DNA from 3 places in the Mesorhizobium sp. M1163 genome. Region 1 is predicted to be linked to each of the others. Evidence: riboswitches for the same ligand, from Rfam matches in the RefSeq annotation. Region 1 holds a riboswitch; each other region holds the start of a gene.
The links. A riboswitch is a leader RNA that binds a small molecule or an ion and turns the genes downstream of it on or off. The one in region 1 is predicted to bind cobalamin.

Region 1 (10,243 bases):
GCTGGCCAAGGCGACCGCCCAGGTGACGATGGCGGCGATCGCCTTCAACATGCGCCGATGGGCCGCTATCGCGGGATAGGTGCGCCTGAGTTCCGCCCATACAGGGTCGGACGACCGCCTGAAACCCCAAACAAGACGTCAAATCCCCCGCAAACAAGCGAACAACCGCCGCAACCCCGCCGCCGCAAGCTTTTGCTCATGACTGCGCAACAGGTCCACAAGGGGGGAGATCGGCAGCTTCGCCGGCGCCGCCTGCTCCGAAACGCCTTTCCCCGATCGCCAAACCCCTCAGAACTCTATCCCCTGCTGCGCCTTCACGCCGGCGGAGAAGTGGTGCTTGGTCACGCCCATCTCGGTGACCAGATCGGCCGCCTCGACTAGCGCCGGCTTGGCGTTGCGGCCGGTGACGACGACATGCAGGCCTTCGCGACGCGCCTTCAGCGCCGCGACCACCTTTTCGAGATCGAGGTAGTCGTAGCGCAGCGCGATGTTGAGTTCGTCGAGCACCACCAGGCTGATCGACGGCTCGGCCATCAGCTCGAGTGCCTTGGCCCAGGCGGCCTCGGCCGCCGCGATGTCGCGTTTCAGGTCCTGCGTCTCCCAGGTAAAGCCCTCGCCCATGGCGTGCCAGACGACGCGGTCGCCGAAGCAGGCAAAAGCATCCTTCTCGCCGGTGTGCCATTTGCCTTTGATGAACTGGACGACGCCGACGCGCTTGCCGTAGCCGAGCATTCTGAGCGCCAGCCCGAAGGCGGCCGTGGTCTTGCCCTTGCCCGGACCGGTGTTGACGATCAACAGCCCTTTCTCGACCGTCTTGGCTGCAACCTCGGCGTCCTGCACCGCCTTGCGCTTGGCCATCTTGGCGCGGTGGCGCTCCTCGTCCTTGGGGTCGATAGTATCAGCCATGTCATTTCACCCTGAGCGGCAGCCCCGCCACCATCAAAAGCACGGTGTCAGCGACGGCGGCAACGTCCTGGTTCAACCGGCCGGCCGCGTCGCGAAACCGTCTTGCCAGCGCATTCTCCGGCACGATGCCCTGGCCGACCTCGTTGGACACCACGAACCAGCGTCCACGCGGCCGCGACAGCACATCTGCCAGCCTTCGGCATTCGGCCTCGACATCATGTTCGGCCAGCATATGGTTGGTCAGCCACAGCGTCAGGCAATCGATCAGCACCGGCTGGCCGTCAGGCAGTGCCTCGATCGCGCCGGCAAGGTCGAGCGGCGCCTCGATGGTCGTCCAGCCGGCGCTGCGGCGCGAGCGGTGCAGCGCGATCCGTTCGCGCATCTCCTCGTCATAGGCTTGCGCCGTCGCGATATAGCTCCATGGCGCCGGACAGGCACTCACCAGCCTCTCGGCATGCACGCTCTTGCCGGAGCGCGCACCGCCGATGATCAGGGTCAGCGCCCCGGCAGCGCGGTCAGGCAAAGCTGTCGCGCAGGCTGGTCGCCGTGCCGGTGAAGCGGCCGCGCACCACGCCGACGACCGCGCCGAGCACCAGCCAGAACACCAGATTGGTCAGCGTCACCGCCACCACGAACTGATGATGCAGGCCTTCCGGGATTGTCGTCTCGAAGCTGTCGGGCTGCGGCGCGCCGACAATATGCGGCGCCACCATCAACGCCACCGCAAGGACCGCCAGCGGCAGCGATCTGCGGAAGGCGAGCAGGCCGAGACCGGCGGCGGTCGCCACCACCGTTGCCCACCACCAGATCTGGCGTTGGACAAGGTCGGCCGCCGGCATTGCCGGCAATTCCGGCGGCAGGCCGAGGCCGGGCGCCAGCGTGAACACGGCAAAGCCGGCAAGCCCCCAGAACAGGCCCTGGCGCCAATTGCCGATGCCGCCGGCGAATTCCGAAACCGCAACCAGGATCAGTGCGAAGCCGATGCCGGTGACGATATTGGCAACGACGCTGAAGGCAAAACGTTCGAAACCGTCGGCCGGCGCCCAGCCTTCGTCCTCCGCCGGAGCCATTGCTTCAGCCGGTGCCGGCGCGGCGCTGCTTATAGCCATCGTGCCCCCGGCGTTTTCGACCGGTGCCGCAGGTGCCGCGGCATGGTCATGGCCGCCGCCGGCCTGCTCGTAGACTTCCGCCTTCAGGATCAGCGGCACCGTGGCATAGGCCTGCATGCAGGCGAGAACGACGCCGGCCACGAGCCCTGCGATCGCCGCGATGAACACGACGTTGCGAAACAGTGTCATGATGTCAGCCCCTTGTCAGTGGCAGGGAAAGCCCATCGAATGGCGATAGTCGTGGGCGGCATTGTGGACCGCATCGATGTGCGAGAAGCCGACAAAGCCCATGACGAAAATGCCGAGGAATGCAGCAAGCGCCAGCTGCATGAAACGCGACTGCGAGGAGACGGAAGCGCCGAGCGAGACGGAAGCGGTATTCATGTCTTGTCCTTTCGCCCTCCACCCGAGGGCATAGAAGTCAGTTTCCTGTCGCCGGCAGGTCTCCTGGCTCGCGGATCAGCGCCCTTCCCCACCTTCCCGAAGAAAATCTTCAGTGGCATATGGAGAGGACTACCGCACACAGTTGCGGGGGCAGCCACGGCATTGGGCAAGAATTTCGCCCGCACCGCATTCCCTCTTGGTTCCAAACGGAACCGACGACATCAGCGACTATAGGCAGAATCGCCGCGCCCGGCAAACCAAATTCCGCCGGATCGTGTGGCGAATGCGCCGCCTCGCCAAGCTCGCCGGCCGGCGCCGCAATTGACAATTCTCACAGCCGGGTGTCGGCTGGCGGATGGGAGGAAGCCGGCATGCAACCCAGCCCGAATGAGCGCGGTCCCTATAACGGCCTGACGCGGGCCGAGCCGACGCTGCCGTCATCGGCCTATTGGGACATCGCAGGCTATCAGCGCGATCTCGAGGCCATCTGGTATCGCAACTGGCTGCTGGTCTGCCGCGAGGCCGACCTTGCCCAGCCGCTGGCATTCAGGACGTTTCGCATAGGCACGCAGGAGATCGTCGTGCTGCGCGACGAGACCGGCGAATTGCGCGCCTTCCACAACACCTGCCGCCATCGCGGCTCGCAGCTTTGCCAGCAGAGCGAAGGACGGCTGAAGGCGCGGCTCATCACCTGCCCCTACCACGCCTGGTCCTATTCGCTGCGCGGCGATCTGGTGCGCGTGCCGTCGAAATCGCTGCCGGACGGTTTCGACAAGGCCGATCATCCGCTCTACCGCGTCGCGCTTTCGGTGTGGCGCGGTTTCGTTTTCGTCAACCTCGCGCAAGACGCTGCCGGTTCGGCTGAAACATCCTTCGATCCGGCATCCGGCAACCTCGCCAACTGGCCGCTGGAAACGCTGCTGAGCGGCCATGTGCTGCGCAAGGTTATGAACTGCAACTGGAAGATATTTTGGGAGAACTTCAACGAGTGCCTGCACTGCCCTGGCGTCCACAAGGACCTGTCGCGGCTGGTGCCGATCTATGGCCGCGGCCTGATGGGCCGGCACGACGACCCCGAATGGGCGCGCCACGCCGACAATGACGCGCCGGAATTTGCCGGCGGCTTGCGGGCCGGGGCCGAAACCTGGTCGCGCGACGGGCGCGTCCACGGCTCGGTCTTTTCGAGCCTGACGCCGGCCGAGCGTGCTGCCGGGCAGACCTATGCCACCAACTTGCCGTCGATGTTCGTCGTCGGCCATGTCGACTATGTCAGGACCGTGCGGCTGGTGCCGCTTGGGCCGGAGCAGACCGAACTCACCGCCGAATGGCTTTTTTCGCCCGAAGCGCTCGTCGATCCGGCTGCGGATATCGACAACATCGTCGCCTTCGGTACCCAGGTGCTGGAGGAAGACGCTGATATCTGCGAGGTCAACCAGAAGGGCCTGCGCTCGATGCGCCATAAGGCCGGCGTGCTGATGCCCGAGGAATATGATTTGCACCGCTTCCACAACTGGGTGCGCGAGCGGCATGCGGCGCTTGAACATCAAAGCGATTTGGGCAGATAGCGCCAAGTGACGAAGCCGCAGACCGCCGCCAGCAGGCCGAGCGTCGCGAAAACCGCGCCCAGGCCGAAGAACGCCAGCACCACTGAATAGACCAGCGGCGGCGTCAGCTCGGAAAAGTCGAGATAGGTGCGGTAGACCGCCGCCATCTGCGCCCGCTCATACGAGCGCACCGAGCGCATGAACGCGGTCGAGCCCAGCGCATCGAGCGCGATGGTGAAGAAGGCACCGCAAAGCAGCAACGCGCCGGTGACGAGCGGCGCGGCCTCGCCGACGGCGCCGGCCGCCAGCAGCGTCGCCGACATGGCGAAATAGGCAAACGTCATGGTGCGCCGGCCGCCGAAACGCTTTCCCGCCCTGCCCCAGAAGATGGCCATGAACAAAAGCGCATTGCCGGCCGAAACCAAGAGGCCACCGGCGAGCTCGCCCTCGCCGGTGATCACCATGAACAGCGGCCCATAGACAAAGAACGTCGTCCAGAAGCAGGAACGGCCGAAGGCGATCAGCCAGGCCAGCCTCAGCCTTGGCTGCGCGACGAAGCGGCCGATATTGGCCAGCGGATTGACCGGCCGCGTCTTGCCCGGGCGGATCGACGGGTTGTCGCCAAGCCGGTAGGTCCAGAACAGCGCCAGCAGGGCCATGGCGAAGACGGCCACCGCGCTATGCGCGGCATAGATGCCGAAACGCGTGTAGAGGAAAATGCCGAGCGTCGGCCCGGCGGTCCAGGCAAGCATCGACCACGCCATGCGCAGCGACTCGGCCTGCATGAAATCGGTCTTGCGGATGTGGTCCATGATGTAGAGGTTGAGCGTGATCGCCAGCGCGCTGGCGCCGATGACGCGGCAGAGCATGCCGACCGTTTGGCCAGCAAGCGTATGAGTGACGAAGAACAGCGAGCCGACGGCCAGCAGGCAGGCACCGGCGGTATAGACCCAGCGCCGGGCAAAGCGCCGGATCAACATCGGCATGAACAGCGTCGCCGAGAGGCCGAGCATTGCCACGACCGTGTAGAGGATCGAGACGATCTGCTCGTTGTGCAGGATCTCATAGGCCTGGATCGGGATGACGCTGGAGACGGTGGCGCGCGCGAACGATTCGACCGCATAAAGCGAGGCGAAGGTGCGTGCATCCGCCGGCCGCAAGGCCGCAAGCCAGATAGGATGGCGCACATGGGTAGCCATTGCTTTCCCCGAAGCAGAATCGCCCAAAGCAGGGTTTGGAGCACAAATCTGCCGCGGCGATTCCTGGCCGGGTAACAGGAAACCGACGCCTTCACGGCAAAAAGCGAAGCCGGCCAAAGGCTTTCCGGCTCTGGCCTAAAGCGAGTTCTAATGCTGACCCGCGCCAACGCGACGCGAGGACTGCTTCTTTTGACGGTGGCAACCGTGATAGTCGTCTTGCCGGGGCTGAACCAAGACAGCGAGACCGATGAGCATCGCCACGCCGACCACCGCCGTTCAGGATCAACCGAAGGCGAAGCGCATCGCCGCCATCGACATCGCACGCGGCATCGCTTTGCTTGCCATGGCGAGCTATCATTTCACCTGGGATCTCGAATTTTTCGGCTACACCGATCCCGGCCTCACCGCCTTCGGCTGGTGGAAAATCTACGCGCGCTGCATCGCCTCGAGCTTCCTGTTCCTGGTCGGCGTCAGCCTCTATCTCGCCCATGGCAAGAAAATCCGCTGGACAGGCTTCTGGAAGCGCTTCGCCATGGTTGCCGGGGCGGCTCTCGCAATATCGCTGGTCACCCGAATCGCCACGCCCGACGGCTTCATTTTTTTCGGCATATTGCACGAGATCGCGCTCGCCAGCCTGCTCGGCCTGGCGTTCCTGCGGCTGCCGGCGCTGCTGACGCTGCTTGTCGCGGCGTTTGTCATCGCGGCGCCCTTCTACCTCAGATCCGAGGCCTTCGATCATCCGGCTTTGTGGTGGGTCGGTCTATCGGCGACCAATCCGCACTCCAACGACTATGTTCCGCTGCTGCCCTGGTTCGGCGCCGTGCTTGCCGGCATCGCGGTTACCAAACTCGCCGCCACCTCCGGCGTGCTGACCCGGCTGTCGGCCATGACGCCAGGCCGCTGGGCAAACCCGCTGGTCTTCATCGGCCGGCACAGCCTTGCCTTTTATCTGATCCATCAGCCGCTGCTGATCGGCTCGGTCTGGCTGTTTTCGCAATTCATGCCGGCGCGGGTCGAAAGCAGGGAGGTGAACTTTCTGAAATCCTGCCAAATATCCTGCGAGCAGGCGCGCGACACCGAGTTCTGCTCCAGCTATTGTGCCTGCATGCTGGACACTCTCCAGGGCGAAGCCTCGCTTGACCGGCTCTACAGCAACGACCAGTCCCCGGAGTGGAAGGCGCATATTGGCGAGCTCGCCGGCACCTGTACCGCCCAAACCGAGGCGGCGGAACCGAGAACGCGCTAATCGAGGGAGGACAGCAATGAGCGACAGTCACCCGAAACCCGTGCAGCAAAATCCTGGGCAGCCGAAGCTGGGGCACATCCCATGGCCGCCGCTGATCTATATCGCCGCCATCATCGTCAGCGTCGCGCTAGGGTTTCTCTATCCACTGCCGTGGATCGGCGATCTTCTCGGCGACATCCTGTTCGCCGCCGGGCTTGTGGGGCTGTTGGCGGTCGCCGCGCTCTGGTTCACCGCGATCCGCATCATGATCCGCGCCAAAACGACGCTCAACCCGAACGGCGTGCCGGACCATCTGGTGACCACCGGACCCTTCGCCGTCAGCCGCAACCCGATCTACCTCGCCAACACATTGCTGCTGGTCAGCCTCGCCTTTGTCTCGGGGATCGCCTGGTTCCTGCCGCTGGCGGTCATCGCGGCATTCCTGACGCAGAAGCTGACGATCGAGAGCGAGGAGAAGGTGCTGACGGCCAAATTCGGCAAGAAGTACCGGGACTACGCGAAAAGGGTGCGGCGCTGGATTTGAGCCGGGGCTGACACCGCGCTTACGTGGTGACGCCGAGTTCAACCAGCCGCTCGACGCAGGATTCCTCGGCCTGGTCGAGCTCGGCCAGGGTCTCCTCGAGGTCGCGGCGTTTCTGGCGAAGATCCTCGCGCTTTTCCTCGATGCGCTTGATCATCAGCTTGAGTTGGCCGACCTCGCCGGGCGGCTCCCTGTACATCTGGATGATTTCGCGGATCTCGTTGATCGAGAAGCCGAGCCTCTTGCCGCGCATGATCTGGCGGATGAGATGCCGGTCCGACGGACGGAACAGCCGGGTGCGGCCGCGCCTTACCGGCTGCACCAGCCCTTCGTCCTCGTAGAAGCGTAACGTCCGCGTCGACACGTCGAATTCGCGGGTCAGCTCCGTGATCGAATAATATTCCCGCATCGCCACTCCAATGCCCCGGCCACGCCGCGAGTTCCAACTGGCCGGCGCCGCCGGCATCCAGGCGCGTACCAGAATCGGCGGACAAGGCACCTTTCAAAGCCTCGCATGGCATTTACGTAAAAGTCAATTGAGGTGCCGTTCAGCCTACGCCGAACCACCATGTGGCAAGCCCGAGAAAGGCAAAGAAACCGACGACATCGGTGACCGTAGTGACGAAAACCGCCGAAGCCACAGCCGGGTCGATCTTGAAGCGGTCGAGCAGCAGCGGGATCAGGATGCCCGCCAGAGCCGCCACGAACATGTTGATGATCATCGCCGCCGCGATGATGCCGCCGAGATTGCGATCGTGGAACCAGGCAGCCGCGACGATGCCGATCAGAATGGCGAAGATGATGCCGTTGATGAAGCCCACCCCGATTTCGCGGCGGATGATGCGGCCGGCATTGTAGATGTCGAGGTCCCTCGTCGCCAGCGCCCGCACCGTGACGGTCATGGTCTGCGAGCCGGCATTGCCGCCCATGCCGGCGACGATGGGCATCAGCACCGCCAGCGCCACGATATGCTCGATGGTGCGGTCGAACAGGCCGATCACCGAAGCCGCGAGGAAGGCCGTCAAAAGGTTGACCAGCAGCCAGGGCACACGCGAGCGCGAAGTCGAAAGGATGCTGTCCGAGAGTTCTTCGTCGCCGACGCCGCCCATGCGCAGCAGATCTTCCTCGGCCTCCTGCTGGATGACGTCGACGACGTCGTCGATGGTCAGCACGCCGACCAGCCGCTCGTTCTCGTCCACGACGGCGGCGGACAGAAGATCGTATTGTTCGAATTCGCGTGCCGCCTCCTCCTGGTCCATGGTGGCCGGGATGGCATGCCTGGTCTCATGCATGACTTCTTCGACCTTGACCGAGCGCTTGGTGCGCAGGATCTGGTCGAGGTCGATGGCGCCGAGCAGCTTAAAGCTCGGATCGATGACGAAGATCTGGCTGAAACGGTCGGGAAGATTGTTGTCCTCGCGCATGTAGTCGATGGTCTGGCCGATCGTCCAGAATGGCGGCACCGCGACGAACTCCGTTTGCATGCGGCGGCCGGCGGTCTCTTCGGGATAGTCGAGCGAGCGCCGCAGCCTGATCCGCTCGGTGAACGGCAGTTGCGACAGGATCTCGTCCTGGTCCTCCTGGTCGAGGTCCTCGAGAATGTAGACGGCATCGTCGGAATCGAGCTCCTGCACGGCCTGGGCGATCTGCGCATTGGGCAGATTGTCGACGATGTCGCGCCTGATCGCCTCGTCGACCTCGGTCAGCGCGGAAAAGTCGAAATCCTTGCCCAGCAATTCGACCAGGGCGCGGCGCTGTTCCGGGTGCAGCGCCTCGAGCAGGTGGCCGAGTTCCGACTGGTGCAGATCGTCGACTTCGCGCTTCAGCGTCAGCGTATCGCGATCGGCGATCGCGGCACCGATCTGGGTGAGAAACGACGACAGGATGACGCCGTCCTCGTCATAGATGTCGGCGCGGCGCTCCTCGGCGGCCCTGGTGCCGGTCATGTGTTCGTCCTGGCCTTCCACCAGCGCCTCCCGCCATCGGATTTCCGGATAAGGTGCCTGTCAGGTCTAGACCATGATCCTGAAAAGTGGAAACCGGTTTTCCGAAAAGATCATGGTCAAACACAAAGATGGAGCGGCGGCGCGATTGGCTTGAGAATCGGCCTCTCCGTGCGCAACGGACGGATATCAGACGACCTTGCGAGCTGCCGGTTGCCCAAGATTGATAATTCAAGATTGATAATTAGAGGATTCTAATTTAGCATCTCTATAATTACCGGTAATAAAGGGAGGGTGTTTATGGGGAAGTATCTGTTTGCCAGTCTTGCGCTGGTTTGTTCGGGAATACTTTTGAACCCGATTGCCGCCGATGCAAAGGCCTTCAAATCTTTTCAGGGCAAGGAATGCAAGCCTGACTACAAACGGCTTTGCCCAATGACACCGATCGGCAAATGCGACCTTCAGAGCATGATCGAGCAGTTGTCACCCGCCTGCAAGGCTTTCGTCGAGAAGCACCGGTAATCCAGCTCTGCCATCGCCGCCGACCAACCGCCGGGTAGTCCGCGACAACGCCAGGTGTGGTGTGCCCCGGTCGGGGAATCGGTCGCCCAACAACATTAGTCCCGGTGGTCGGGCAGAACGGCATATGCTGCACCGGGAATGAGGCGAGGCCGACGCTGCGACGGTCTCGCTGGATATCGGGCTTAGAGGCCTGCCGATCAGGCAGCGTAGCGTTTGGCCTCAGCCGCGTAGGCGCCAAGGACACCACTCCAGCCACGCTCCGATTCGAAGGCCTGGCGCGCTGCTTCTGCGGTCTCGCCCATGTTCTCCAGAAGCCGGTGCTCGAGTTCCACCCGCGTCGAATTCTCGCCGAGCGCGACAAAGCGGATGTCGACCTCGGTCAGCAATGCCGGATCGTAGCGCCAGTCGGCCCCGATACGCCAGGCGAGCGTCAGCCTCGACGGCGGATCCCAGGCGAGAACCTCGCCCCAATCGCATTGTGACCCATCCTCGCCGATCTCGTACCAGCGGCCGCCGGCTTTCGGTTCGATCACCGCGGTCGTCAGGGCGGATTTGCCGATTGAGTGCGAAGCCGGCCACCACCGTCCGAACCCTGTCGTGAACACATCGAATGCCTTGTCGAGCGGCACCTCCACGGTCACCGACTTCCTGACCGGTGCGGGCTTGATCATAGTCGTCATTTCCTCTTCTCCTTGCTGTTGTCGACTTCCCGTTTGAAGGCGTCGAGCGCATCGCCCCACATGCGATCGAGCCAGGCGCGCATCTCGCCGAGCCCATGCGGGTCGAGATGATAGATATTGCTGGCGCCCTTGGGCTCGGCACGGACCAGTCGGGCTTCCTTCAGCACTTTGAGGTGCTGCGATACCGCCG
Region 2 (10,243 bases), on a different contig from region 1:
CGAGGAAAACCAGTCGACCTCGCCGCCGCGATCTAGCATCAGTTGCAACGCGCCGACACCGAGCGAGAGCATGGCGAAGCCGAAGAAATCGAAGCTGCGCACCCGCCGGGCAACGCTGGGGAGATATGCGGCCATGCCGAGGAAGGCGATGATGCCGACCGGCAGGTTGATGAAGAACACCCAGCGCCAGTTGAAATTCTCGGTCAGCCAGCCACCCAGCGTCGGGCCAAGGATCGGTCCCAGCATGATGCCGGCGCCCCAGATGGCCATGGCCTGGCCGTGGCGTTCCCTAGGGTTGATGTCGAGCAGGAAGGTCTGCGACAGCGGCACGATGGCCGCGCCGAAGACGCCTTGCATCAGCCGGAAGAGAACGATGGTCTCCAGGCTCCAGGCGATGCCGCACAGCATGGAGAAGACGGTGAAGCCGACCACCGCCGTCAGGAACAGCTCCTTGCGACCGAAGCGGTCGGCAAGCCAGCCGGTCACCGGCGTCATGATCGCGGCGGCAACGATGTAGGAGGTCAGCACCCAGTTGATGTTGTCGGGGGAGGCGCCGAGATCGCCGGTCATGGTCGGCAGCGCGACGTTGGCGATCGTCGTGTCGAGCGCCTGCATGATCGTCGCCAGCATGAGCGCAACTGTGATCAGGCCGCGGTGCGGTACTTCGCGAAAGGGTTCTGGGGTGCTCATGACGTAAAACTTCCAGCAGGTAACAAAAACGTGTACACTAGGTTTCCGGACGGCGAGGCCCTCGCTGCAGAGAGACCCTCATCGCGGTGGGACGCGAGCATCGATGTGGGGGTTACATCGACTGAGCGTCTCGACAAAGCGGGCGCCTGCCGCCCGGAAACCTGAGGACCGAAGATCCTGCGCAACGTTGTCTGGTTTAGCCAGGCCGCAGCGCAGCCCGTCTACGCATTCAACTCTTCCTGCGCCTCCCTCGGACCAATCCTGTCACCTGCATCCATCTCGCTGTTTGCCATGCGGCCGCTGTCAGGCCTCTTTACTTGGCCTCGCCTGCCGTGGCGCGGCGGAAAATGCCCGGCAGCCCGCGGGAAACGCCGGTGTCCACCGTGACGGTCGCGCTCATGCCGGTGCGCAGCGCCATCTTGGCGTCGGCGTCGGTCAACTCCAGGCGGACCGGAATGCGCTGCGTGACCTTGACCCAGTTGCCGGTGGCGTTCTGCGCGGGCAGCAGCGAGAACTCGGCCCCGGTGCCGGCGCCAATCGCCTTGACGGTGGCTTCGAACGTCTTGCCCGGATAGGTGTCGACCACGATTTCGGCCTTTTGGCCCGGATTCATGTTGGTGAGCTGCGTTTCCTTGAAATTGGCGTCGACCCAGGTATCGCCGGTCTCGACCAGCGAAAACAGCGGCGTGCCCGAGCCGACATACTGGCCGACCTTGAACGAAGCGGCCTGGCTGATGATGCCGTCGGCAGGCGCTTTGACTGTTGTCTGGACCAGATCGTAGGCCGCCTTGTTGCGTGCAGCGAGCGCCGCCATCACTGTCGGATGCTTGTCGGTCTCGATGTCGGGATTGCCGCCAAGTGCCGCCTTGGCGCTGACGATCCCTTGCTGGGCCACGGCCAGCTGCTGCTTGGCCTTGTCGAGGTCGTTCTTGGCCTCGTCCAGCGACGACTTGGCGTTGATGCCCTTGCGGGCAAGGTCGGCGGCGCGGTCATACTGCGACTGCGCGTACTGGACCTGGCTTTCGTCGGACTTCTCTTGCGCCAGCGCCTGGCTGTAGGCCGCACGCAGCTGCTCGACATTGAGCCGCGCGCCGGCCACCGCCGCATCGGCCTGGGCCAATGCGATCCGGTAGGGCTCGGGATCAATGGCGAACAACACGTCGCCCTGCTTGACAGACTGGTTGTCGAAAATATCGACCTGAACGATGCGGCCCGCCGTATCGGCGGCTATCGACACCTTGGCCTGCTGCAGATTGGCGTTCTCGGTCTCCTGATAGCGGCCGCCGGTCACCCAGACATAGCTGCCGCCGGCGATCAACGCAGCGGGCAGCACAAACATCAAAAGGAAGCGGCCGGCACGACGCTTCTTCTTCGGCGCCACTGGCGCCGGAGCTACCTGCGGAGCGACCGTTACCGGAGCTGCCGCCGGCTTCGCGGGAGCTTCCATCTCCAGCTTGGCCGCATTCTTATCTACTTTGGCTACCGCGTTCATGCTGCTGCGCCTTCCGTATTCTTCACTTTTTCCGAGGGCGGCGTCTCACCATCCGCAAGATTCTGCACCATTGTCTCCAGCGCCTTGACCAGGACGCGGCGATCTTCCGGCGAAACGCCAACGAGCGATTCCTCATACACCTCGCCGGCAAGGCTCTTGACGTGGGCGTAGGCTGCGTTCGCCTTGGCGGTCGGGAAAATCATGCGCACTCGTCTGTCGGTTGCGTCGGGACGGCGCTCGATCCAGCCGCCCTCCTCCATGCGATCGACAAGGCGCGAGACGCTGATCGGCTCGATTTCGAGAAGCTCGGCAAGCCGCGCCTGCGCGACACCCGCCTCCTTGGCGACACGGACCAGAAGCCGCCATTGCGCCGAAGAAAGGCCGAAACCACTGGCGCGCGCCTCGAAGCGCTTGCGCATCAGGCGCTGCACGTCGTGGATCAAAAAGCCCAATCTGTCGATGCCGTCGGAAACCATGAGCGCCATATATAATAAGCGTGCTCATAATTCAAGGAACCCGGATTGTGCCAGAAGGCGGCAAATGTGCATGGCAGTCACATCATGAGCGATTGCGAATGAGCATCGTGACCACGAAGAAAGAGCCGACCGAACTGGTGATGATGCCGATCGGCAGTTCCTGCGGTGGCAATAGCGTGCGCGCAAGAAGGTCACTTGCCAGCAACAGCACCGCCCCGAAGAGGGCGCAGCTTGCAATCAGGCGCAGATGCAGCGGGCCGGCCAGGGTCCTGGACAGATGGGGGATCATCAGGCCAACGAAACCTATGACGCCTGCGACCGAAACAAGGATCGCCGTCGAGAAAGCGGCGACGAGAAATGTCATCCTGCGCATCCGCGCTACCGGCACGCCGAGGCTTTCGGCGGCATTCTCGCCGGCCAGGAAAGCGTCGAGCCGGCGATGGTTCCAAAGTCCGTAGAGAAGGATGGTTCCTGCGCCCAGAGCAGCCAGCCCGACATTGTCCCAACGGGCCAACCCGAGCCCGCCCATCGTCCAGAACAGGACCGAGTGGGCGGCGCGCTGGTCGCCGGCAAAGACCAGATAGTTGGTCAAGGCGGTGAACAGGAACGAGACGGCAAGCCCGGCGAGGATCAGCCGTTCGGGGCCTTGCCCCCTCACCCGCGAAACCAGCAAAAGGACGATACCTGCGGCCAATACGCCGCCGGTGAAGGCCGCGACCGGCAATGTCCAGATGCCGAAATGATCACCAAAAATGGTAATGACGGAGACCGCGCCGGCCGCGGCACCGGAAGACAGGCCGAACAGGAACGGATCGGCGAGGTCGTTGCGCGTCACCGTCTGCAGCAGCGCGCCGATGACGCCCAGCCCAGCGCCGACACAGATGGCCATAATCGTGCGCGGCAGCCTGAGATCGACAACAATCTTGCCGGCTGGACCGGACACGATGTCTCCGTCCAGCCCGGCGGCATGTCCGAGCGCAGCAACCACATCGCTCAACGCGATGATCGTCGACCCATAGGCGATCGACAGCAGAAAAAGAGCGACAATTGCCGCTGCTCCTGCTGCCATTGCCAATTCGAACGGCCTGTGGCGCAAGCTCAGAAAGCTTCCGGGTGCATCGCCCTGGCGATCTTGCCGATCGCCTCGATATTAGCCGGCCCAGGTGTCAGTTCGGCATAGCGCAACGCGACGAAGCGCTCATTCTTGACCGCGTCGGTCTCCTTCATCGCCGGGTGGGCTTTCAGGAAATCGAGCAGTTTCCTGTAGCCGCCGCCATCCTGGTAGTCGAGCAGGATAAGGAACTGCGGATTGCGGGAAGCGACCGTTTCCCAATCCGTGTTGCCCCAGCTCGTCTGCATGTCGGCCATGATGTTGTCACCGCCGGCTGCGGCGATCATGGCGCTGGGGATCGCGAACTTGCCTGACGTGAAGGGTTTGTCTTCGCCGGAGTCGTAAAGAAACACCCGCGTTCCCTTGTGGTCGCCGATTTTCGCCGTGATGTCGGCGAGTTGCGCTTTCCAGTCCGAAATAAGTTTCTGCGCCTCGGCTTCCTTGCCGAATATCCTGCCCAGCTTTTCGACATCACCATAGAGCAGGTCCATCGAGGCGGCGGGGCGGTTCTTGTCGAGATGGACGCAGCTTTCCGTCAGCACCAGCGTCTTGATACCGTGCGGTGCCAGCGTATCGGGCGTCACCTCGCCGCCCGGCTTCATGCCGTAGTACCAGCCGGCAAAGAAGAAATCGGGTTCGACCGCGACGAGGTTTTCGAGCGTCGGGTATTTCGGCGCGAGTTCCGGGATCGAACCTTGCTCGGCCTTGAATTCCGGACCGACCTTGTACCATCCGGTGATGCCGGTCAGGCCGACGATCGACGGTTGCAGGCCCAGTGCAAAGGCCATCTCGGCCATGTTCAGATCTTGGATGACGGCGCGCTTCGGCGCGGCGTCGAAGGTCAACGGCGTGCCACAGCTATCAACGGTTACCGGAAAGGCAAAGGCCGGCGAGGTCAGCAACGAGAAGGCAAGAGAAAATGCAAGGCGATTCACGGATGTTGCTCCTTTTTGAATGAGGATGGGGTTGAATCAGGATGGCGAAGCGGCACGGTTCGGGACCTCGAAGACCGTCAGCTCGCGGTCTTCGGTGGGATGGCGCAGCCGAAGCACGTCGACGCCGAAAATCTCGCGGATCAACTGCTTGGTCAGCGCCTCGCGCGGACCGGCGAGTGCCTGCAAGCGGGCCTCGTTCATCACCGCGACTCTGGCGGCAAATGGCGTGACCAGCGACAGGTCATGAAGCACCGCCACGACGGTCATGCCGAACCCGGCCACGAGTTCGAGAAGTTCGCTGCGGGCGCGCGGATCGAGATGATTCGTCGGCTCATCGAGGAACAGGATTTTTGGCTCCTGGGCAATGGCGCGTGCAAGCTGGGCGCGTTGCCGCTCGCCACCGGATAGCGAGCCGAGCGTGCGGCCGAGCAGCGGCAGCAGGCCGGTTCTGCGAAGTGCTTCAATGACGATGTCGCGTTGCTCCCTCCTCCGACGCAAGCCGGCATGCGGGACGCGCCCAAGCTCGACGTAGTCGATCACGGCAAGCCGCGGATCAGGCTGATCGGTCTGGCCGACGACCGCCATGTGCAGTGCCCGCTCGGCGGCCGAAAACCTGTCCAGCCGGCGTCCGGAAAATCTCACTTCTCCCGCGCTTGGCCGCAGCGTACCGCATAGCATGCGCAGCAGCGTCGTCTTGCCGGCGCCGTTGGGGCCGATGATGGCGAGGCGGTCGCCCGCCGCTAGCGAAAGGCTCACCGCGCTGACCAGGCACTGGCCATTCGTCGTCGCGCTCAGCTCACGCGCTTCAAGAAGAGGCAGGGAGGCGTCCAACTTACCGTCACTTTCTCAATGGCGACGGAAGGAAGCTGGACGGACCGGCCGACAAGACCGATGTCCACGTCTCCTCCCGGCACACCCCGTCCGGTCAACTCATGCTGATGGCAGGTCTCCTGGCTCGCGGGTCTTTGCGCCATCCTGCCTTCCCAGCCTTGCCGGCCAGTGGCATTTCGGATGTTGCTAACCGCTTACAGTTGCGGGGGCAGCCACGGCCTCGATCCGAAGACCTCACCGTGTTCCCTTTTCACCCCTTGCCTTTCGACTCGGGGACCATCAGTCAGCCACCCTAGTTTTCCGCCAATCACAGCGCAATAAGTCTTGTCAGAAGGAGCCATATAGACCTCGTGATGTAATAACGTTACATTTAAAAGGACGTTTGCCCGCTTCCTGTCAAGCCTTTTCGCGCGACGCCTGCGACTTGCCGACGACCGTCGCTCTCGATTTGCGCAGTGCGCAATTTCGATCAAACTGCCTCCGCCAGGAAGCGGCACCATAATCTTGCCAATATAAGACATGGCCAATGTAAAGACTGGGCCAATGTAAAGACTGGGCCAATGCGGAGACTGGGCCAATGCGAGGTGCCAAATGAACCCGATCGAGAAAGCCTTGTGGTTCGTTGAAAGCCACCTGCCCGAAGCAGTCTCGCTGGACGATGTCGCCAAGAGCAGCGGGGTGTCGCGCTTTCATGTGACGCGGGCTTTCGGCGCGGCTACCGGCCGTTCGGTGATGAGCTACGTCCGTTCTCGCCGACTGACCGAAGCGGCGCGCAAGCTTGGCGCCGGCGCACCCGACATCCTCTCGGTCGCGCTCGACGCCGGCTATGCCTCGCATGAGGCCTTCACCCGCGCCTTCCGCGACCAGTTCGGCACCACGCCGGAACTGGTGCGCGCACAAGGCTCGCTCGACAACCTCGATCTTGTGGAGCCGATCCTGATGGACCAGTCCTTTCTCGCCACTCTCGAACCGCCGCGTTTTGAGACCAGCCGGCCGTTTCTCATCGCCGGTCTCGGCGAGCGCTACAGCTGCGAAACCAGCGCCGGCATCCCGATGCAGTGGCAGCGGTTCGGCCCCTATATTGGCAACATTCCTGGCGAGATCGGCGACGTCGCCTATGGCGTCTGCGTCAACGGCGACGACGCCGGCAATTTCGACTACATCGCTGGCGTCGAAGTGTCCGATTTTTCGGACCTGCCGAGGGAGTTTTGGCGTGTGCGCGTGCCGGCGCAGAAATACGGCGTGTTCGCCCATCGTGACCATATCTCGACCATCCGCCGCACGGTCAACACGATCTGGAACAAATGGCTGCCAGCCTCTGGGCACGAGATCGCCGATGCGCCGGAATTCGAGCGTTACGGCCCCGAATTTGATCCGCGCAGCGGCAATGGCGGGCTGGAAATCTGGATACCGATCAAAGGGTGAGGCACGGCAGGCCGACGCCGAAGCGCCGGAAGCGCTGCTACAGTTCCAGGTTCCAGTTCTGGCCGACCAGATCCCTGCCGAAGGAATGGTGGCACTCCTCGTTGGTCAATTTAAAGCCCACAGACTCATAGATGTGGCGGGCGGCGGCGAGCACGTCGTTGGTCCACAGCGTCACTGTCCTGTAACCCGTGGCGCGGCAAAAGCCGATACATTCCTCGACCAGCCGCTTGCCGATGCCGAGACCTCGCGCCGAGGGCTCGACGTAGAGCAGGCGCAATTTCGCCACCGCGTCCGACTGGCGCACGACGAAGACGGAGCCGACGACCTCGCCTTCCCGCTCGGCGATCCGGCTGCGTTCCCATTTCGGATCGAAAGATTTGACGAAGGCACCGAGGATTTCGGCGACCAGCGCTTCATAGGTTTCGTCCCAGCCATATTCCTGCGCGTAGAGCAGGCCCTGGCGATGAATAATCCAGCCGATGTCGCCGACTTGCAGAGGCCGCAGCATATAGGGAATTTTGGGCTCGGCGCTTCCGCCCAGCAAACGCTGCACCGTCTGCATGGCTTTGACCAGCCTGTCCTGTTCGGCATCCGAAAGCCGGTCGAGCAAAGCCGCGACCTGGTCGTGCGAGCCCTGGTTCAGCGGTGCGAAGGCCTGCCGCCCGGCCTTGGTCAGCGCGATCGACGAGCGCCGCGCATCCGCCTCGATCGTGGCACGCTCGACCAGATCACGCTCCTCGAACTTCTTCAGCAGCCGGCTGAGATAACCGGCATCGAGGCCGAGATCGCGCCCAAGATCCGTGGCGGTCAGGCCATCGCGATGCGCCAGCTCATAGAGCACCCGCGCCTCGGTCAGCGAGAAGGTGCTTTTCAGCAGCCCTTCGTCGAGCAGCCCGATCTGGCGGGTATAAAAGCGGTTGAAGGCCCGCACCGCGTCGATCCGCTCCTTGCCTGGGTGATGATGAATGGTCATGGCATCCTCCTCCGGGCAAGATCAGCGATTTAGTTGACTTGGTCAAGTATCTATTTGAAGCATCCGTTTGAAGCAATTGTCCTGATGATGCTCACCGGGCGCCTTGACTCGCGCGAGTTGCCAGACTATTTCAGCGCCACGTTAGCACTCCCCCAAGATGAGTGCTAACCATGTCCGGCGCCGCCGGACGGAGGAACTGTTCTCACCATTCTCATCGAGGAATAAAAAATGGCAAAGTCGAAGTTCCGCCCGCTTCATGACCGCGTGGTCGTTCGTCGGGTCGAATCCGAATCCAAGACCGCGGGCGGGATCATCATTCCCGACACGGCGAAGGAAAAGCCGCAGGAAGGCGAGATCATCGCCGTCGGTTCCGGCGCCCGTGACGAAGCCGGCAAGCTCGTCCCGCTGGACGTCAAGGCCGGCGACCGTATCCTGTTCGGCAAGTGGTCGGGCACCGAAGTCAAGCTCAATGGCGAAGACCTTCTGATCATGAAGGAAGCCGACATTATGGGCATCATCGGCTGAATATCGGCCTCACCCTCATTTAAATCTTCGGGCTCAATCCAAGCCCCTGCCAGGAGCTAAAAATGGCTGCCAAAGACGTAAAATTCTCCCGCGACGCTCGTGAGCGCATGCTGCGCGGCGTCAACATCCTCGCCGACGCGGTGAAGGTCACGCTCGGCCCCAAGGGCCGCAACGTGGTCATCGACAAGTCGTTCGGCGCACCGCGCATTACCAAGGACGGCGTCACCGTCGCCAAGGAAATCGAGCTTGAAGACAAGTTCGAGAACATGGGCGCGCAGATGGTCCGCGAAGTTGCTTCGAAGACCAACGACATCGCCGGCGACGGCACCACGACCGCGACCGTTCTGGCACAGTCGATCGTCCAGGAAGGCCACAAGGCGGTTGCCGCCGGCATGAACCCGATGGACCTCAAGCGCGGCATCGACCTCGCCGTCGCCGACGTCGTCGCGACGCTGATCAAGAACGCCAAGAAGATCAAGACCTCGGAAGAGGTTGCCCAGGTCGGCACCATCGCCGGCAATGGCGACGTTTCGGTCGGCTCGATGATCGCGGAAGCGATGCAGAAGGTCGGCAATGAGGGCGTCATCACCGTCGAGGAAGCCAAGACCGCCGAGACCGAGCTCGAAGTCGTCGAAGGCATGCAGTTCGACCGCGGTTATCTCTCGCCCTACTTCGTCACCAACGCCGAGAAGATGGTTGCGGATCTGGAAGACGCCTACATTCTTCTCCACGAGAAGAAGCTCTCCAACCTGCAGGCCATGCTGCCGATCCTCGAGGCTGTCGTGCAGACCTCGAAGCCGCTGGTCATCATTTCGGAAGACGTCGAGGGCGAGGCCCTGGCCACGCTCGTCGTCAACAAGCTGCGTGGCGGCCTGAAGATCGCCGCCGTCAAGGCGCCTGGCTTCGGTGATCGCCGCAAGGCCATGCTGGAAGACATCGCTATCCTCACCGGTGGCCAGGTCATCTCCGAAGACCTCGGCATCAAGCTCGAGAATGTCGGCCTGAACATGCTCGGCCGCGCCAAGAAGGTGTCGATCTCCAAGGAGAACACCACCATCGTCGACGGCGCCGGCAAGAAGGCCGAGATCCAGGGCCGCGTCGCCCAGATCAAGCAGCAGATCGAGGAGACCACCTCGGACTACGACAAGGAGAAGCTGCAGGAACGTCTCGCCAAGCTGGCGGGCGGCGTTGCCGTCATCCGCGTCGGCGGTGCGACCGAAGTGGAAGTCAAGGAAAAGAAGGACCGCGTCGATGACGCCCTCAACGCGACCCGTGCGGCCGTCGAAGAAGGCATCGTTCCCGGCGGCGGCGTCGCACTGCTGCGCGCTTCGCTGAGCATCAAGGCAACCGGCGCCAACTCCGACCAGACCGCCGGCATCAGCATCGTGCGTCGCGCGCTGCAGGCTCCGGCCCGTCAGATCGCGGCCAACGCCGGTGCGGAAGCATCGATCGTTGCCGGCAAGATCCTGGAGAACAAGGGCGCGACCTTCGGCTACAACGCCCAGACCGGCGAATATGGCGACATGATCGCCATGGGTATCGTCGATCCGGTCAAGGTTGTGCGCACGGCTCTGCAGGACGCGGCCTCGGTCGCCGGCCTGCTGGTCACCACCGAAGCCATGATTGCGGAGGCTCCGAAGAAGGAGTCGGCTGGCGGCGGCATGCCTGGCGGCATGGGCGGCGGCGGCATGGGCGGCATGGGCGGTATGGATTTCTAATCCAACCCATCAGCCTTCATGTACGGAAAGGGCGGCCGAGAGGTCGCCCTTTTTCGTTGATGGGACG
Region 3 (10,243 bases), on a different contig from region 1:
TTCAATTGTTGGTTGATCTCCTGCCCCACGGCGATGGCTATCACAAACGAGACCTTCAACGGCTCGAAGCGGTACGAGACACGCGGCCGAAGGGGACCGCATGCTTGACCGTGAAATAGATCAATCCAATTGGAGCGCGAAGCTACCATGGACAACTCCGCCGACAGCGCCATCGCGCAGCCCGACACTTATGGACGGTCTCGCTTGGCGACGGTTGATTGCCGCGTTCACGAACTGCTTCTAAGACAGGAGCGGCAGGAGCGGACGACGCTCAAACTGATCGCATCTGAGAACTTTGCCTCCTCGGCCGTGCTGGAAGCAACCGGTTCGATTTTCATGAACAAGTACGCCGAGAGGTACCCCGCTGCGCGCTACTACGCGGGAAACGAGATCGTCGATGAGCTTGAGAACCTCGCCATTGAGCGCTTGAACACGTTATTCGGCAGCGAACACGCCAACGTCCAGCCTTATTCCGGCTCGCCGGCCAATCAGGCTGTCTATCGAGCGCTTTTAAGCCCCGGTGACAAGGTGATGGGTTTGCCAATTCCGGAAGGGGGCCACCTCACTCATGGTTGGGCCATCAATTTTTCCGGAACCGACTATAAGCGCGTCCCCTATGGGCTGCACGAAAAGACGCAGCAAATTGACTATGACCGTTTGCGCGAAACAGCAAAACGCGAACGGCCTCGGCTCATTTGGGCTGGCGGTACTGCTTATCCCCGTATCGTCGACTACGCGGCAATGGCAGAAATCGCTCTGGAGGCGAACTCCTACCTCGTGGCCGACATCGCGCACATCAGTGGCCTGATTGTCGCTGGAGTGCATCCGAATCCCGTACCCCATTGCGACGTCGTCAGCAGCACGTCTCACAAGTCGATCCGTGGTCCCCGCGGTGGCTTCATTTTGTCAAGGAATGAAGATCGCTATCAAGCGCTGTATCATTCGAAGGGCAAATACAATCTCGCCAGACGAATAGATCGCGCTGTCTTCCCTCAACTGCAAGGCGGCCCCCATATGAATGTTATCGCGGCGCTAGCTGTCGCTTTGCGGGAAGCCGCGGACCCGTCCTTCCGCAGTTACGGCCAACAGATTGTCAAAAACGCCAAGGCTCTGGCCCAGGCGCTTCTGGACCGAGGTTATGACCTGGTCACCGGGGGCACTGACAATCACATGCTGATCCTTGATCTTCGCGATCGACCACTATCAGGCAAGGCCTATGCCAAGCGGTTAGCGAAGGCAGGCATCATTACGAGCTTTAATATGGTGCCGGGCGACCCGCGCCATCCTGCGGTCACAAGCGGAATTCGCCTGGGGGCGCCAGCAGTGACGTCAATGGGCTTGCGCGATGTGGAAACCGTGCAAATTGCTGGCTTCATGGACTCCGTCCTCCGGCGAGCCAGAAGACGAAGATCTCCATGCCTGCGTGCGAAGAGACGTTGCCGACTTGTGCGCTGCGTTCGAGGTCCCGGGCCTCACCGACAGGTAAGGTGGGCTAAGCAAAATGCCCCATACAACTCCAACACCCGAAGCGAGGCATTTCATGGCTAGGCAGTTCGTGTTCTCTTCCGAATCGGTTGGCGCGGGACACCCGGATAAGTTGGCCGACAACATCTCGGATGCCATCCTCGATGCCATCCTCCGCACCGATCCCAAGGCGCGCGTCGCCTGTGAAGCGTTGGTAAAATCAGGGATGGTCGTTCTGGCTGGCGAGATTACCAGCGATGCGCAGGTGGATTATAGCCAAGTTGCGCGCGATACGATTCTCGATATTGGATACGACAACGAGGCCGTCGGCTTTGACGGCCGGCGTTGCTCCGTCGTTCATGCACTCACCGAGCAGTCGCCCGACATCAGCCAGGGCGTTGACGAGGGACGAGGGCAGGACCTCCAACAGGGAGCGGGAGATCAGGGCCTCATGTTCGGCTACGCATGCCGCGAAACCGATACTCTGATGCCTTTGCCGATCCAGCTCGCTCATCGCTTGACGAAACAACAGGCAGATGTCCGGAAAGCACGACAGCTTGGCTGGTTGCGTCCTGACATGAAATCCCAAGTCTCAGTGCGCTATGAGGGGTTGCGCCCGGTCGCCCTGGATACCATCGTCGTATCGACCCAACATGACGAGCAGGTCTCGCAAGAGACGGTCCGCGAGGGCGTCATTGAGGAAATCATAAAGCCTGTCCTGCCGACCCACCTGGAGACGGAAGGCATCAGAATTCTGGTCAACCCGACGGGGAGGTTCGTAGTCGGCGGGCCGCGCGGCGACTGCGGTCTCACTGGACGCAAGATCATCGTCGATTCCTATGGTGGGATGGGTCGTCACGGCGGCGGCGCCTTTTCGGGCAAGGACCCGTCCAAGGTTGACCGCTCAGCTGCCTATGCGGCCCGGTATGTCGCAAAGAATATCGTCGCTAGCGGACTTGCGGACGTCTGCGAGGTGCAGCTTGCTTACGCAATCGGCGTGGCCAGTCCGGTTTCTGTCATGGTCAACACGTTCGGAACAGCGAGGGTTGAGGAAAGAAGGATCGAGCGCCTCATTCTTGAGTTGTTCGATCTCAGACCGAAGGGCATTATCAAGATGCTTGATCTCTTACGCCCTATCTACCGCAAGACCGCGACCTATGGCCATTTCGGCCGTGAAGAGCCTGATTTCACCTGGGAGAAGACAGACAGGGCCGACGAATTGCGTCGCGAGGCAGGACTTGCCGCCCCGTGAGGGCTGGCGCCGAACCGATTGGCAAGCGGAAAGCCCATTCCCACTGGCCAGACCCGCCGGCGGCCGGCATGCCAGAAAGCCGGTGGGCTTTTGGCGGAGACATGAATTGATGCCGGACTATGACGTGCTTTGTATCGGGAATGCCATCGTCGACATCATCGCCCAGTGCGACGAGGCGTTCCTGGAGACGAACGGCATCATCAAGGGCGCGATGATTTTGATCGACACGAGGCGCGCCGAACTGCTCTACAGCCGCATGGGCCCGGCCATCGAAGCCTCGGGCGGCAGCGCCGGCAACACGGCGGCGGGCGTCGCCTCCTTCGGCGGCCGCGCCGCCTTCTTCGGCAAGGTCTCGAACGACGCGCTCGGCGAAATCTACGCGCACGACATCCATGCCCAGGGCGTCGCCTTCGACACCAGGCCGCTCAGCGGCGAGCCACCGACGGCGCGCTCGATGATCTTCGTCACGCCGGACGGCGAGCGCTCGATGAACACCTATCTCGGCGCTTGCGTCGAGCTCGGCCCGGAGGACGTTGAGGCCGACAAGGCGTCGGGCGCCGCGGTCACCTATTTCGAGGGCTATCTGTGGGACCCGCCGCGCGCCAAGGAGGCGATCAGGCAGACGGCGAAGTTCGCCCATGCCGCCGGGCGCGAAGTGTCGATGACCCTGTCGGACTCCTTCTGCGTCGACCGCTACCGCGACGAATTCCTCGACCTAATGCGCTCCGGCACCGTGGATATCGTCTTTGCCAACAGCCACGAGATCAAGTCGCTCTACCAGACCGCGTCCTTCGACGAGGCGCTGGCGCAGATCCGCAGGGACTGCAAGATCGCCATTGTCACCCGTTCGGAAAAGGGCTCGGTCATCGTCCGCGGCGACGAGACCGTGACCATCAATGCGACCAGGATCCGCGAGCTGGTCGACACCACAGGCGCCGGCGACCTCTACGCCGCCGGCTTCCTCTACGGCTACACGCAAGGCCGCAGCCTGAAGCAGTGCGGCGATCTCGGCTCGCTAGCGGCCGGCCTGGTCATCCAGCAGATCGGCCCAAGGCCACGCCAGAATTTGCGCAGAGAGGCCGAGCAGGCGGGGCTGCTGTAGGTGGCGAGCCAAGAACCAGCTGCCCACCCTCCTTAATCCAGCCCGAGCCTTTTCTTCAGTTCCGCATTCTCCTTGCGGAGACGATCGGCAAGCAGGCTCTTTAGCCGCTTGTTTTCTTCCTCGAGCGCGACGAGATCCTTCAGCCCGTCACTGTCCGCCGCAGGCGCCGCCGCCTTCTTCCAAAGATAGTATGTCTGTTCCGAGATGCCGGCTTGCTTCACCGCGCTCTTGAGAGTAGCGCCGCCGCCGATCGAGGTCTCGATCTGCGCCAGCTTCTGGGCACGATCCTTCGCGGAGTAGCTCTTTCGGCCCGTTCGCGCTGACGGCGGTGCTTCAGTGGTCGCGGATATCGGCTTGGCAGGCGCGCTCGCCTCAGCTTCTGGCTTCCTCGACCGCCGCGCTCTCGTCTTCGGTTTTGGCGTTTCCGTTTTGTCTGCCGGTTCGCTATGAACTACTGCTGACTCGGTCTCCAGGGGATTGGCCATGAAATGCTCCACTCGCGGTTTGTGCAAAGGTTCAGCATCAAGGGCCACTACAGTAGAGTCAACAAGCTGACGATTTAACGGCTCGACTTCCTTTGTTGTCTCGGCCATCGCCGCGGCGATGTCGAAATTGCCCCAGATGGAACGTGCGGATTTTTGATAATTGCGCTTTTGTTTGATTTCCACGGTGAATGGTCGCGTCTGCCGCCTCATAGTTCCTTCCTGAATAGGAGAATGAAGTCGCCGCTCGAATTTTTTGGCGCTTCCTGCTTAGCGCGGAGCATTATCGTATAGCCGCTCAACGGGCAAGTGATGCCGGTCTTCGATGGCTGACCATCTGGGGAGATTTGAGCGGCTTCGCACGTCCTGCGCATGCCTGTAAGGCCGCCAAGTTTTCTGGGTTAGCAGGCGCGCACTGTGGCAGCTTGGCTTGTACGGCGAGGCCATGGTTGAGTGAGGCGAAACAAATCCAGCCCCGCGGTCAATCCCGAGGCTTCCCACAATGGCGAAGAGAACATCTTCACTCGTTCCTTTTGAGCACAAGACCTTCCGTTCGCTATGGTCGGCTGCACTCATTTCGAACCTTGGCACCCTAGTGGAAGGTGCGGCGGCAGCTTGGCTGATGACGAGCATCGCAGCAGTAATTTTTGATCGCCCATTCGTGCTGTGTACCAGCCCTGTGTCTTGCGCAAGTGGTCACGAACGGCTGCCGGAGCCTCGAAGACGCCCTAAAAACACATGCTGCGATTTTTGAACACGCTTGACGTGTTAGATTAATTCATCCACGATGCGTGTGTTGAACACGCGAGGTGAGTTATGAACATGAAAGAGCTTAGGGTTCGACTGGGCATGACTCAAAAAGATTTGGCAGAGCAGATGGCAACAACGCAACAGACTGTGGCCCGTTGGGAAACAGGCAAAACGCAGTTGAACGTCGAGCAGATCAAGGACCTTTGTCTCACGTTGAAATGCACGGTCGAGGAGCTGCTGGGCTGGAAGATTGATGTCGAGGAGTGGCGCACGAGCCCGTTTGCAATTGCCGATGCCGAAACGCGATACGGCACGCTCAGAATCAAGACGACTGTTGGCAGCCGCCAATATCCTATCGATGAAAAGGCGCGTGAATCGATTTTACGTCAGTTGAAGGAACTTCATAATCTGCGCAGAAATAACACAAGCAGGCCATGGCTGTATTGTTGGAGCCTTGACAACAAAATACTCTTGATAAATCCGCAATATGTCCGCACCATTGAGCTTATCGGTGACGATGTAGAGGAGATGCCAGAGTATTATCATCCAGAAATCTATCGGGCTTTGGATGACTGGGATAAGGGTGAGGTTTCAGGAAAGCTGAAGAAAGAATGCGATGCCATCATCGCAGAGATGGGTGATCAGGAAGCCGTGCGCATGGCCTCCTATGTTCGCGTCACATATGACGACGGAGAAGATGAGTGGAACTTCTTGGATGAAGAAACCGCTACGACTTTCTTCGGATTGGAAGCTGCGACCTTTGACGTTCCCCAGTGTAGTTTCGCCGAAGTGGAGGAAGAAGGTTACTACCGAGCGCGATACGCCAACCTTGATCGCGTCGCGGTGATGGAGGTTCCAAGCGACCGTTATCACAGATTGACCGCGCCCGAGGAAGCTTAGAACCATCCACGAAGGGCGCATGTTACATCTCGACCTTGCGTGGTGCGTTTTCAGTACGAGATGACGTTAAGCGTAGGTAGTGGCAGGTAAGAGTGCTCGACCAGAAGCTCAACTGCCTCCTCAATATCGCTGCCGATGTGCCGCAGGACACGTCCACGGGAGCGTGGATAGGCGTAAAGTTCCTGCACTCCACGGTCCGCTCTCCCATCGCCGGTGTGTGCCCGACGCCATCTTGTGGACGAGCTTGGCCGCCTGCACCCGGTTGTATTCCGGCTTGCGGTCCGCCTGGGCGGTCCGCCGCGATGGCTATCTCCATGTCAATCGGCGCCGAACTTTGACTGCCCGCTGCTTTTGATGAATTTGGCGAGGTCCCGCGCATAATCACTCTTGGTCTTCTCCTTGAGGCCCTGTGTCGCGAACTTGTGGTCCAGCAGGGCAAACAGGTCCAAGTCCCCTTCCGCCTGTGGCGCTGGCTTGCCCTCACCGCCCTCGGCTCCCCAATTGGGGACCGCTTCTGCGCGCTGCACCGTGGCGATTGTCCGCCCAAGACGCATCACAAGATCGAACGCCAAACCGTGCGCGTGCACGACGATTTGCCGCTCAGGCCTCATTTGGACAGGACTTGAGCTGGCCCGGTGGTTTGAGCCGGGTTACCTTGAGCCGGTGGGCTGCGAACAAGCAGTTCGAGACATTGGCCTCGATCACTTCGCAACACGCCGCTGCGCCTGGCCTCGGTGTGCTCCCCCCGAAATCGTTGTGTCATATCACCGAGGGCATCACGGCCAACAGCTTCCACATGGGCAACAGCCTCGCCATTGACCCGAATATGGTCGCGAGCAGATTACCAACGAAGCGGTCGGAACCTCGGAGCCGAAGTTCGACGCCGAGGTGGTTCGCATGATGCGCTAAGCAGCACCACGGGGCTTGCCGGTATGTTTGCTGCCGGCAGCCGACGAACTCCTATCCTCCTGGACAAGGGCGCCGTGCGTCATTGCTTTGATTTACCGGCCGCTCAAGGCTTCCACAGTTTTCGCTTTCGAGGCGACCTTTGGAACATGCCAACGGAAATTTAATATAACGACATAAACATTTCTTTATGCGGTATTGACAAAGAAGCGAACTGCTGTGATTGTCTCCCGTGTCGTGGTTCTCCGTACGGCGCTGCCGCAGCGGAGTTAAGAGGGAAGCCGGTGCGATGCCGGCGCTGCCCCCGCAACTGTTAGCGGCGAGCCAACCCCACTCATGTCACTGAGGCGAATAGCCTTGGGAGGACGGGTAGCTGGCTATGACCCCGCGAGCCAGGAGACCTGCCACGGCGAATTACGTCCACAGGCGGGGTGTCTCGGTGGCCGCCGCAGCCTGGCGTTCGTGCCGGCCTGCTAGCGCCTTCCTTGTCACCGACGCCCCAACCATCGGGGTATGGCATGACTGTCTCTCATCAAATTCCTGTAGCAACGCTCGGCGTGCCGCGCTTCGGTCGTCGGCGAGAACTGAAATTCGCGCTTGAAAGTTACTGGTCCGGAAAATCTTCCGCCCCCGACCTTCTCACGACGGCGAAGGCGCTCCGTGCCGCTAGCTGGGAGGAGCAGCACGATCGCGGCGTGTCGAAAATCCCGTCGAACGACTTCTCGCTCTACGACCATGTGCTCGACACCGCAGCCATGGTCGGCGCCGTTCCATCCCGTTACGGCTGGAATTGCGGCGAGGTCCCACTTGACATCTACTTCGCAATGGCGCGCGGCAACCAGGGTCAGACGGAGGATTGTGGACACGCTGGTCACCAGCAGGCGGCTCGTCGGCCTGATGTAACCGCGATGGAAATGACCAAGTGGTTTGACACCAACTATCACTACATTGTGCCGGAACTCGACGATGATCAGACGTTCGCCCTCTCGTCGACGAAACCGGCCGACTACTTCCTCGAGGCTAAAGCTCTCGGCATTCACACACGCCCAGTCATCCTTGGACCAATCACCTTCCTCAAGCTGGCGAAATCGCCTGCCGAAGGATTCGATCCCATCGCGCTCCTGCCGCGGCTGCTGCCCGTCTACGAGCAACTCCTGCAGAGGCTGAAGCTGTCTGGAGCCGACTGGGTGCAGATCGATGAGCCAGCGCTTGTCCTCGATCTGAACCCGAACGAACGAGCTGCGTTCGAATTCGCCTATGGCCAGCTGTCGAAAGCCGCGCCCGAGCTGAAGATCATGCTGGCTACCTATTTCGGGCCGCTGGGAGACAATCTCGAAACCGCGGTTTCTCTGCCCCTGGCCGGGCTGCATGTTGATCTCGTGCGCGCTCCCGAGCAGCTGGAAACGGTGGGTCGGCTCGCACCGAAGGATCTGGTGCTCTCGCTTGGCTTGATCGATGGCCGCAACGTCTGGCGTGCGAACCTGCCCGCCATTCTCGACCGCATCAAACCGATCGTCGCCGGCTGGCCCTTGGACCGCGTCGAGATCGCGCCTTCTTGCTCGATGCTGCATGTGCCGATCGACCTCCGCATGGAGACGGAACTCGACGCGGACATCAGGTCGTGGCTCGCCTTCGCGGCCCAGAAGACCGACGAGTTGGTGTTGCTTGCCCGGGCCCTGTCCCAAGGAAGGGATGCGGTGGCAGGCGCGTTGAAAGCGTCTGCCGAGGCTGCCGCCACTCGCGTGACATCCACGAAGATCCATGACCCACTGGTTGAGGGGCGGATCGCCAGCATTGACGACAGCATGAAGCGACGAGAGAGCGCTTTTGCCGAGCGCTCCAGAGTCCAGGCCGGCACGCTCGGGCTGCCGCCGTTCCCGACGACGACCATCGGGTCCTTCCCGCAGACGCCGCAGGTACGCAGGGCGCGGGCCGCTCATGCGAAGGGCCAGCTGAGCTATGTCGACTACGAGACCTTCCTGAAGAAGGAGATCGAGGCTGCAATTCGCTGGCAGGAAGAGATCGGGCTGGACGTGCTGGTGCACGGTGAGTTCGAACGAAACGACATGGTACAGTATTTCGGCGAGCAGCTGTCCGGCTTCGCCTTCACCCAGCATGCCTGGGTGCAGAGCTATGGGTCGCGTTACGTGCGCCCCCCCATCATCTTCGGCGACGTATCGAGGCGCAATCCGATGACGCTGCGCTGGTGGCAATTCGCCCAGTCGCTTACGGAAAACCCTGTGAAGGGAATGCTCACAGGCCCAGTGACCATTCTCAACTGGTCTTTTGTTCGCGACGACGTACCGCGCTCCGAAGCATGCCGCCAGATCGCGCTCGCCATCCGCGACGAAGTGACGGATCTCGAATGGTCCGGCGCAAGGATGATCCAGATCGATGAGGCCGCGTTTCGCGAAGGATTGCCACTGCGCCAGTCTGATTGGAACGACTATCTCGACTGGGCTGTCGAATGCTTCCGGATCGCTTCAACGGGTGTAAAGGACGCGACTCAAATCCATACCCACATGTGCTATTCGGAGTTCAACGAGATCATCGACGCGATCGCTGAAATGGATGCGGATGTCATTTCGATTGAGACGTCGCGCTCGAAAATGGAACTGCTGGACGCCTTCACGAGCTCCAAATATCCGAACGAAATCGGGCCCGGAGTCTACGACATTCACTCACCACGTGTCCCGGAAGTCGGGGAGATTTCGGATCTCGTCATGCTTGCCCGCGAGCGACTGTCGGATTCCCAACTGTGGGTAAACCCGGACTGTGGCCTCAAAACACGCAAATGGGAGGAGGTCCGCCCTGCCCTCATGAACATGGTCGATGCAGCACGTGCGCTCCGGGAGAAAGTGTAGGCTCCGGAGGGTTTCTTGGTTGCTCACCATGTGGTGAGTCACCGGCTGCCGCATGTCGGCCGTGAATGTGCCAAAACGCGATCACATCCTTTGAAATAAGTCACTCAAGCGAGAATGTGCACTTTCCTTCGGCACGTGTATTAATCGCGCAGGAGTAAAGGGTACCGTTTTCTCCCTGTGACGTGTCGAGTTCGAAGGGGATGTGATTGGCGTCGAGACCGCTCCGGCCATGGGTTATCAGCATGCCAAGTGCGCTGTTCTCGATCAGTTCGTAAAGGACTTCTCGGCTCGGTTCATCGAAATGCGCGGGTACATACATGACAGGTTCCTTCACTGGCCGCCGGGTTCGCTGTTCACCGGTTGACATCCGATGGCAAGCGTTCCAACGCGGCGGCGATCTGGCGCTTCGCTGCTGAGGGCAGAGGCAGGATGGGACGCGGGGGGTCGGCACGGCAAATGTCGAGCAATTCGGCAAGTGCATAGACGACGCGAAGGCTCGAGAACTCCTTGAAGAGGCTCCAGA

Region 2: linked by a shared signal. The riboswitch ahead of NKH43_RS18750 (ABC transporter ATP-binding protein) and the one ahead of NKH43_RS31200 (CbtB domain-containing protein) in region 1 are both predicted to bind cobalamin.
Region 3: linked by a shared signal. The riboswitch ahead of metE (5-methyltetrahydropteroyltriglutamate--homocysteine S-methyltransferase) and the one ahead of NKH43_RS31200 (CbtB domain-containing protein) in region 1 are both predicted to bind cobalamin.

What each region holds. Positions count from the first base shown of each region.
Region 1 is NZ_JAMYMF010000047.1:20-10,262, forward strand. It holds gene cobO (cob(I)yrinic acid a,c-diamide adenosyltransferase) at 289-906, opposite strand; gene cobU (bifunctional adenosylcobinamide kinase/adenosylcobinamide-phosphate guanylyltransferase) at 908-1,429, opposite strand; gene NKH43_RS31195 (CbtA family protein) at 1,422-2,204, opposite strand; gene NKH43_RS31200 (CbtB domain-containing protein) at 2,220-2,399, opposite strand; cobalamin riboswitch at 2,436-2,631, opposite strand; gene NKH43_RS31205 (aromatic ring-hydroxylating oxygenase subunit alpha) at 2,771-3,964, shown strand; gene NKH43_RS31210 (MFS transporter) at 3,943-5,142, opposite strand; gene NKH43_RS31215 (heparan-alpha-glucosaminide N-acetyltransferase) at 5,390-6,388, shown strand; gene NKH43_RS31220 (methyltransferase family protein) at 6,405-6,911, shown strand; gene NKH43_RS31225 (MerR family transcriptional regulator) at 6,931-7,317, opposite strand; gene mgtE (magnesium transporter) at 7,457-8,854, opposite strand; gene NKH43_RS31235 (hypothetical protein) at 9,152-9,373, shown strand; gene NKH43_RS31240 (SRPBCC family protein) at 9,571-10,053, opposite strand; gene NKH43_RS31245 (ArsR/SmtB family transcription factor) at 10,050-10,243, opposite strand, start outside.
Region 2 is NZ_JAMYMF010000019.1:35,982-46,224, forward strand. It holds gene NKH43_RS18725 (DHA2 family efflux MFS transporter permease subunit) at 1-690, opposite strand, end outside; gene NKH43_RS18730 (HlyD family secretion protein) at 1,004-2,182, opposite strand; gene NKH43_RS18735 (MarR family winged helix-turn-helix transcriptional regulator) at 2,179-2,658, opposite strand; gene NKH43_RS18740 (FecCD family ABC transporter permease) at 2,741-3,727, opposite strand; gene NKH43_RS18745 (ABC transporter substrate-binding protein) at 3,757-4,704, opposite strand; gene NKH43_RS18750 (ABC transporter ATP-binding protein) at 4,741-5,535, opposite strand; cobalamin riboswitch at 5,628-5,831, opposite strand; gene NKH43_RS18755 (GyrI-like domain-containing protein) at 6,127-6,960, shown strand; gene NKH43_RS18760 (bifunctional helix-turn-helix transcriptional regulator/GNAT family N-acetyltransferase) at 6,998-7,933, opposite strand; gene groES (co-chaperone GroES) at 8,162-8,458, shown strand; gene groL (chaperonin GroEL) at 8,521-10,176, shown strand.
Region 3 is NZ_JAMYMF010000025.1:36,907-47,149, forward strand. It holds partial or broken gene glyA (serine hydroxymethyltransferase) at 148-1,486, shown strand; gene metK (methionine adenosyltransferase) at 1,541-2,716, shown strand; gene NKH43_RS22605 (adenosine kinase) at 2,826-3,818, shown strand; gene NKH43_RS22610 (transposase) at 3,851-4,513, opposite strand; gene NKH43_RS22615 (MFS transporter) at 4,803-5,054, shown strand; gene NKH43_RS22620 (helix-turn-helix transcriptional regulator) at 5,117-5,950, shown strand; gene NKH43_RS22625 (hypothetical protein) at 6,268-6,522, opposite strand; cobalamin riboswitch at 7,078-7,279, shown strand; gene metE (5-methyltetrahydropteroyltriglutamate--homocysteine S-methyltransferase) at 7,375-9,720, shown strand; gene NKH43_RS22635 (FMN-binding negative transcriptional regulator) at 9,821-10,039, opposite strand; gene NKH43_RS22640 (dihydrodipicolinate synthase family protein) at 10,074-10,243, opposite strand, start outside.